Labrenzia sp. VG12: one gene and its partner. The protein of the gene in region 2 interacts with the protein of the main gene of each other region in a pairwise test. Links are inferred from orthologs where the notes say so. Each region holds a gene or a part of one and is shown on either strand. Other genes may lie near its edges.

What was found. The genes of interacting proteins can lie anywhere in the genome.
Region 1: the proteins of CHH27_RS05190 (region 2) and CHH27_RS08630 interact in binary tests that used the Escherichia coli proteins (3 or more experiments, as listed by UniProt). The link is inferred for Labrenzia sp. VG12 from one-to-one orthologs.

Annotation. Positions count from the first base shown.
Region 1 is NZ_CP022529.1:1,857,303-1,860,199, forward strand. It holds CHH27_RS08630 (SufE family protein), read left to right. Parts: upstream 1-1,181; coding sequence 1,182-1,613; downstream 1,614-2,897. Other genes in the region: CHH27_RS08620 (hypothetical protein), read right to left, coding at 1-43; CHH27_RS08625 (DUF5330 domain-containing protein), read left to right, coding at 207-878; CHH27_RS08635 (MucR family transcriptional regulator), read right to left, coding at 1,695-2,111; mnhG (monovalent cation/H(+) antiporter subunit G), read right to left, coding at 2,430-2,774; CHH27_RS08645 (cation:proton antiporter), read right to left, coding at 2,771-2,897. UniProt on the Escherichia coli protein: Participates in cysteine desulfuration mediated by SufS. Cysteine desulfuration mobilizes sulfur from L-cysteine to yield L-alanine and constitutes an essential step in sulfur metabolism for biosynthesis of a variety of sulfur-containing biomolecules.
Region 2 is NZ_CP022529.1:1,138,346-1,142,523, forward strand. What follows is about bases 423-3,420. They hold CHH27_RS05190 (cysteine desulfurase), read left to right. Parts: upstream 423-1,292; coding sequence 1,293-2,549; downstream 2,550-3,420. Other genes in these bases: CHH27_RS05185 (SufD family Fe-S cluster assembly protein), read left to right, coding at 423-1,262; CHH27_RS05195 (SUF system Fe-S cluster assembly protein), read left to right, coding at 2,561-2,956; sufA (Fe-S cluster assembly scaffold SufA), read left to right, coding at 3,028-3,405. Outside these bases: more of CHH27_RS05185, read left to right, coding at 1-422; tenA (thiaminase II), read left to right, coding at 3,444-4,106; CHH27_RS05210 (GGDEF domain-containing protein), read right to left, coding at 4,159-4,178. UniProt on the Escherichia coli protein: Cysteine desulfurases mobilize the sulfur from L-cysteine to yield L-alanine, an essential step in sulfur metabolism for biosynthesis of a variety of sulfur-containing biomolecules.

The sequences.
Region 1 (2,897 bases), 720 kb from region 2 along the record:
GCGGAGCCAGAAAAGGATCGGAAGCGGCAGCAGGATGAATCATTCCGTCAACGCGGCTCACCCATTGCCCAAGTGTATTTCGCATCAATTTCAGAAGGTTACGCACTCTACTCAACTCTACCGCAACACCGCGCAGGATTGCTCTTACCCTGGATAGAGGCATTGTCGTCTGGAGCACTTAAGGAACGATAAAGGATGAATTCGGTTTGCCGATTTTTTCCAAAAAAGGGCGCGGTTTCAGAGACTTGGTGCAAGATCATTCAAATTTGAATCAATTTGTCAGAAAACTCGACTTAAATACCTGTTTTATTTTACGAAAATTGGACCTTCCCGCTCAACCGGGCATTCTCATGTCGCTGTTATGGTGCCCTCATAACAAGCGCGCCAGTGGCACAAAGGCGTGCAAAGCAGAACAGACTATGGGTAGCGACATGTTCTTTCTCTTGAGGACGGCCTTCTGGCTCACCTTGGTTCTGGCCCTGATTCCCCTCGGGTCCGGGAAGGAAAGCACCACGGTGGAAAAAGTTGATCCGGTTTCTGCCTTCCTGGCAGCACAGGCGACGGTGTCCGACATCGGTGGTTTCTGCGGGCGAAATCCGCAAGCCTGCGAAACGGGCGGCAATGCCCTCACCGCAATCGGCAGCCGGGCGCGCGACGGTGCGCGCATCGTTTATGAATATCTCGACACACAGATGGCCGACCAATCAGAGACCGACGCTCTGCTCACGGGCTCGACCACCCCTGTGACCGAACTTGCTGCCGAAGAAACCCGGACGGGCACTCCTGTCTGGCAACCTGACTTGAACAACGTCTCCGCGCTGGAGACAGAATTTGGGCCGGTGCCACGGCCCAAACCCCGCTCAGGCCTGAAGACCTGAGCGGTCTGGCTGTTGACGACCCTATGACCTCCTGGGTCTGAGACGGCCGATTGCGCCCCCGCTGGAGCGGTGCCGCAAGGCGGCATCGCAAAGACGGCTTCACTTCAGCGGTTTGTTCCGCTGCGCCGCAGATGGAAAGCTGCCCATTCCATCTGCGGCGTATTTTTATGTCTTGCTGCCGGCCAAGCCGCCATCTCATCGCCTGATGCCCCGGGCTGCGGAGAAGATCCGGCCACTTACCCATTTGCAGATCGGCATGTGCGAGCTATATGAAGGCGCAAACGACCTTCAAAGACCGGTGCCATGACGACCAGCCTAGACGAAATCCTTGAGACCTTTGACTTTCTCGACGACTGGGAAGACCGGTACAAATATCTGATCGACCTCGGCAAGGAATTGCCCCCGCTCGACGGCAGCGAGAAAACCGATGCCAACAAGGTTCGCGGCTGCGTGTCGCAGGTCTGGCTGATTACCAGCGTCGACAAGACGGCAGATGGCGGCCCGGTGCTGACCTTCAAAGGCGATAGTGACGCGTTGATCGTTCAGGGGCTTGTCGCGATCGTGACCACACTTTTCAGCGGCAAACCGGCTCGGGAAATCCTTGAAACCGACGTCGAGGGCATCTTCGGCAAGCTCGGACTGCAGGAACACCTGACCCCGCAACGCTCCAACGGACTGCGCTCCATGGTCGGTCGCATCCGGTCCGACGCCCAAGAGGCCCTCGAAGCTGCCTGAATCAGGCGCATTCCAACGAGACAAAAAAAGAGCTGCCCGGCAGGCAGCTCTTGACGTTTTGCTCTGGGGCAGAAGCGATCCTTACTTGGACCGCTTGCGCTGCTGGCCGAGGCCCATTTTCTTGGCAAGTTCGGAGCGCGCTGCTGCATAGTTCGGAGCAACCATCGGATAGTCTGCACCAAGGTCCCACTTTTCGCGGTACTCTTCCGGGGTCATGTTGTAGTGGGTGCGCAGGTGACGCTTCAGCGACTTGAACTTCTTGCCGTCTTCGAGGCAGATGATGTAGTCCGGCATGACCGACTTCTTGACCGGGACTGCAGGCTTCAGCGGCTCCGGCTCCGGTTCGCTGGAGGCATTGGCTGTCTTCTGAAGAGCGCCATATACCTCGTTGATCAGGCCTGGCAGGTCTGTTGACGCAACAGTGTTGTTGCTCACATAGGCGGACACGATGTCTGCCGTAAGATCAATCAGATTTGTATCCACCGGACTGTCAGTCATTTTTCACCCGTTCTCTACTGATTTCAAAATTTGATACGCTGTTTACCTGCAAAAGGATTGTTCCGAAAGCACTTTTGAGAAATCTGTTACTTGCGGATCTGGAAATCGAAAACGATTCTACTTTGCAGGAAATCGTCACAGCCTTATATCGCTGTCCCCCAGAAACGACAACCCCGGAATTCAAATAAAAGTCGCTTCGTCTCAATAAAAATCAAATTCTATAAATATTGACCGGATCTTGTGCACCTAGTTAGACAATGGATGGATAGTATTGTCTCGAAAGCAGACTAAACACGTCGGCGCAGCAAACTTCCGGCCTCAGCCCTTGGGCCTCATTGTTTCAGCCAGAGCGTCTTCCTTGGTATCGGCGCAGGGACGGTACCCGGCCGAATAGGCAGCTTTTGCCAACAAATGGGCCGAAATTGGGGCGGTCAGAAGAAAGAAGACCACACCTGCGATCGCCCGCGTGACAACGCCGAGGTCACCTGCGTGAACTGCAAGCGCCAGAAGCATCACACCTGACCCCAGCGTGCCGGCCTTGGAGGCCGCATGGGTTCTCATATAGACGTCCTTCAGGCGCACGAGACCAATAGACGCCACCAGGGCAAAACCGGCACCGATCACAAGCATGACGCCGGTGACGATTTCAACAAGCGCCGTCATTTTCCGGCCTCCCTGCGTCTGATGCTCTCTTCGACTTCTTCCATGATCGTCTGGTCCCCGGCCGATCCGCGGTTGAGGATGAACCGCGCGAAGGCAACGGTCGCCAGGAACCCGACCAGGCCG
Region 2 (4,178 bases):
TTGACAGCGCCAAGGACGACCTGGCCGGCTCTGTTGCCGTTTCCGCCCTGCGCGAAGCCGCGCTCGGCCAGATCCGCGACCGCGGCCTGCCGCATCGGCGCGTCGAGGAATACAAGTATTCCGATTTGCGGGCCTTCCTGAAATCGGCGGCACCGCTTGCCGCCGAGGCCGATGCCGCAAGCGCCAGGTCCCTTCTGGACAGCCATGACAGTTACGGCGAGCTTGACCGGTTCCGGATCGTTGTCGCCAATGGCCGCTTCCTGACGGACCTTTCCGACACGGAAGCACTGGCGGCAGAAGGCGTGAGCCTGGTTGCCCTGACCGATGCTCTCGTGGAAGAGGGCGGCGCCCAGTTGCTGGCCTCGCCGAAGACTGGTCCGAATGACGGTGTCGTTGCCTTGAACACGGCGTTCGTTCAGGGCGGCGTTGTCATAAAGGTCGCGGCTGGTGCGGAAATCTCGAAGCCGGTCGAGCTGGTTCAGGTGGCAACCTCTGCCGGTGCACAGGTAACCCGCAACAGCGTCGCGCTTGGTGAAGGTGCCAGGATGCGGCTGCTGGAGACATTCGTCGGGGACACCGGGAACGGTGAACTCAATACCGTTCTGGAGTGCAATCTGGCTGACAGGTCCGCACTCGCGTCCACTCGCCTGATCGTGGGCGGTGTTGACACGGCACGCCTGTTCACGACGATTGCCACGCTCGGTGCGGAAACCGAGTTCAAGTCGCTCGGCTTCATTGCCGGTCCGCGCTTCACCCGCAATCAGCAGTTCATCAATTTCACCGATGAGAATTCGGAAGCCAAGATCTACGGCGTCACCATGGCAGGCGGGGACGCCCTCGCGGACCAGACACTGATCGTCGATCACGCTGTGCCACATTGTAACAGCCGTGAATTCTTCAAGACCGTGCTCGACGGCCGTGCGAAAGGCGTCTATCAGGGCCGCATCAATGTCGCCCCGCACGCTCAGAAGACGGATGGCGAGATGATGACCCAGGCTCTGCTTCTGTCCGAAGAGGCGGAGATGGCCAACAAGCCGGAACTGGAGATCTTTGCGGACGACGTGCTGTGCGCACACGGGGCGACCAGCGGTCAGATCGACGAGGATCTGCTGTTCTACCTGCGCGCCCGCGGCATTCCGGAAGACGAAGCCAAGACCCTTCTGGTTCTGGCCTTCCTGTCCGAAGCGATCGAGGAATATGGCGAGGACGATGTAACCGAAGGCCTGGAAGCGCGTGTGCGCGACTGGCTTGCCGGTCACTAGGTCCCGCACATTTATGAGGAGCAGCGCCGCATGACGGTCGCCACCGCAGAACAGACCACCGGCACGGCCGGCTATGATGTCGAGGCAATTCGACGGGATTTTCCGATCCTGTCGCGTGAGGTCTATGGCAAACCGCTGGTTTATCTGGACAACGGTGCGTCCGCCCAGAAGCCGAAGGCGGTGATCGATGCGGTGACAAAGGCCTATTCGGAAGAATATGCCAACGTCCATCGTGGCCTGCACTATCTCTCCAACACGGCGACGGACAACTACGAAGCCGCGCGCGAAAAGGTGCGCCGCTTCCTCAACGCCAAGTCGGTCGATGACATTGTCTTCACCAAATCGACCACGGAAGCCATCAATCTGGTCTCCTACGGCCTTGGACCGGACTTCTTCGCCGACGGTGGCGAGATCGTGCTGTCCATCATGGAGCACCATTCCAACATCGTGCCCTGGCACTTTCATCGCGAGCGCCATGGCGCACAGTTGAAATGGGTTTATGTGCGCGAAGACGGATCGTTTGATCTGGACGCCTTCGAGGCAGCTCTCAGCGACAAGACCAGGCTGGTCGCGATCACACACATGTCGAACGTGCTCGGCACGGTGGTGCCGGTGAAAGAGATTTGCCGGATCGCCCATGAACGCGGCATCCAGGTTCTGATCGATGGCAGCCAGGCGGCCGTTCACCTGCCGGTGGATGTCCAGGACATTGATTGCGACTATTATGTCTTCACAGGACACAAGGTCTACGGCCCGTCCGGCATCGGCGTTCTCTGGGGTAAACCGGAGCGGCTGAAAGCGCTGCGCCCGTTCAACGGCGGCGGCGAGATGATCCTCGATGTGACCGAGGATGTTGTCACCTACAACGATCCTCCGCATCGCTTTGAAGCCGGTACGCCGCCGATTGTCCAGGCCATCGGTCTGGGCGCTGCGCTCGATTACATGGATGCGATCGGCCGGGAGAACATTGCCCGCCACGAGGCGGAACTGAAAGACTACGCGCACCAGAAGCTGCGCGAGATCAATTCGCTTCGGATCTTCGGCGATGCACCGGACAAGGGTGCAATTGTCTCCTTCGAGCTGGAAGGGGCTCACGCCCACGATGTTGCTACGATCATCGACAGGGCAGGGGTCGCAGTCCGCGCTGGTACCCATTGTGCGCAGCCGCTCTTGGCAAGATACGGTGTGACCTCTACATGTCGGGCAAGTTTCGGGCTTTACAACACGCGTGCCGAAGTGGACGCTTTGTATGAAGCCTTGTTGAAAGCACAGAGCTTTTTCGGGTAAGGACGGACCCTATGGAAAACGCTACCACAATTGACACCGCCGCCGACGGCGAAGAGCTTCAGGCAGAGGTTTCGGCGAAAAGCGCCATTCCCGCTGACGAACTGGATCGGCTGACGACCGATATTGTCGGTGCGCTGAAGACGGTCTATGACCCGGAAATTCCCTGCGACATCTATGAGCTCGGCCTGATCTACAAGGTCGATATCGACGACGACCGCTCGATCAACATCGACATGACCCTGACGGCTCCCGGATGTCCGGTTGCCGGTGAGATGCCGGGATGGGTCGAGAACGCTGTCGCATCTGTGGCCGGCGTCGGTCCTGTCAATGTCGACATGGTCTTTGATCCACCCTGGACGCCGGACCGGATGTCGGACGAGGCCAAGGTTGCGCTCAACTGGTATTGAGCAAAAGGGCTTTTTTCCGATAAGCTGACCACCTATATCAGGTTTGGTACCCGGAACTGATTGAGGACTGCATGGCTTCCGCCGGAAAATTTCAGGTCGTGACCCTGACAGACGCAGCCGCCGAGCGCGTAAAGGACCTTGTCGATAACTCCGACAAGAACGCCATAGGCTTGCGAGTCGGTATCAAGAAGGGCGGTTGCGCCGGCATGGAATACACCATGGACCTGGTTGAAGAGGCCAAGGCGGGTGATGACGTGATCGAGGACAAGGGTGCCAAGCTCTTTGTCGATCCGTCCGCGGTGCTGTTCCTGCTCGGTACGGAGATGGACTTTGAAGTCACCAAGTTCCGGTCCGGATTCGTGTTCAAGAACCCCAACGAAGTCTCTGCTTGCGGCTGTGGCGAATCTGTTTCGCTTCAGGCAGCCGACCTGAAAACGCTGGCGCGCTGACAGGTGCGTCTGGTCCCCTGCTGAAATCGAGTGCTTTCATGACCTTGTTTGCCCGGCTGAAAGCCGACGCAGCCCCCCAGTGGGCTGACTACACCTGCCATGACTTCGTCGGTCAATTGGCAAGCGGCAGCCTGCCGCTGGAGAGTTTCAGGCACTACCTGGTGCAGGACTACCTGTTCCTGATCCAGTTTGCGCGCGCATATGCGCTCGGCGTCTACAAAAGCCAAAGCGTCGCCGACATGCGTCAGTCGCTGGAAGGTGTAAAGGCCATTCTGGATGTCGAACTCGATCTGCACTTGGAACTCTGTGGCACCTGGGGGATGGACCGGTCGGCCATCGAGACTGCTCCGGAAGACACGCCGACAATGGCCTATACCCGCTTCGTCCTTGATGCCGGAATGGCCGGGGACCTCCTGGACCTGCAAGCCGCGTTGGCACCTTGCGTGATCGGTTATGCGGAGATCGGCGCGCGTCTTGCCGGCGAGGGCAAGGATGATGATTCGAACCCTTACCAACGATGGATCCGGGAATATGCCGGAGAGGCCTATCAGGGGCTCGCGAAAGACTTTATCGCCTGGATGGATGCAACGGCAGACCAGGTGATGACCGAACAGCGATATCCGCGTGTTCTGTCCCTGTTTGAAAAAGCCTGCCGGCTGGAAAGCGATTTCTGGCAGATGGGCCTGAACGCAAAAAGCTGAGCCGTCGGCTGCCGGGGCTCAGATCAAACTGCTGAATTGCTCTCAGATTGTCCTAGGCGACGTCTTCCTGAT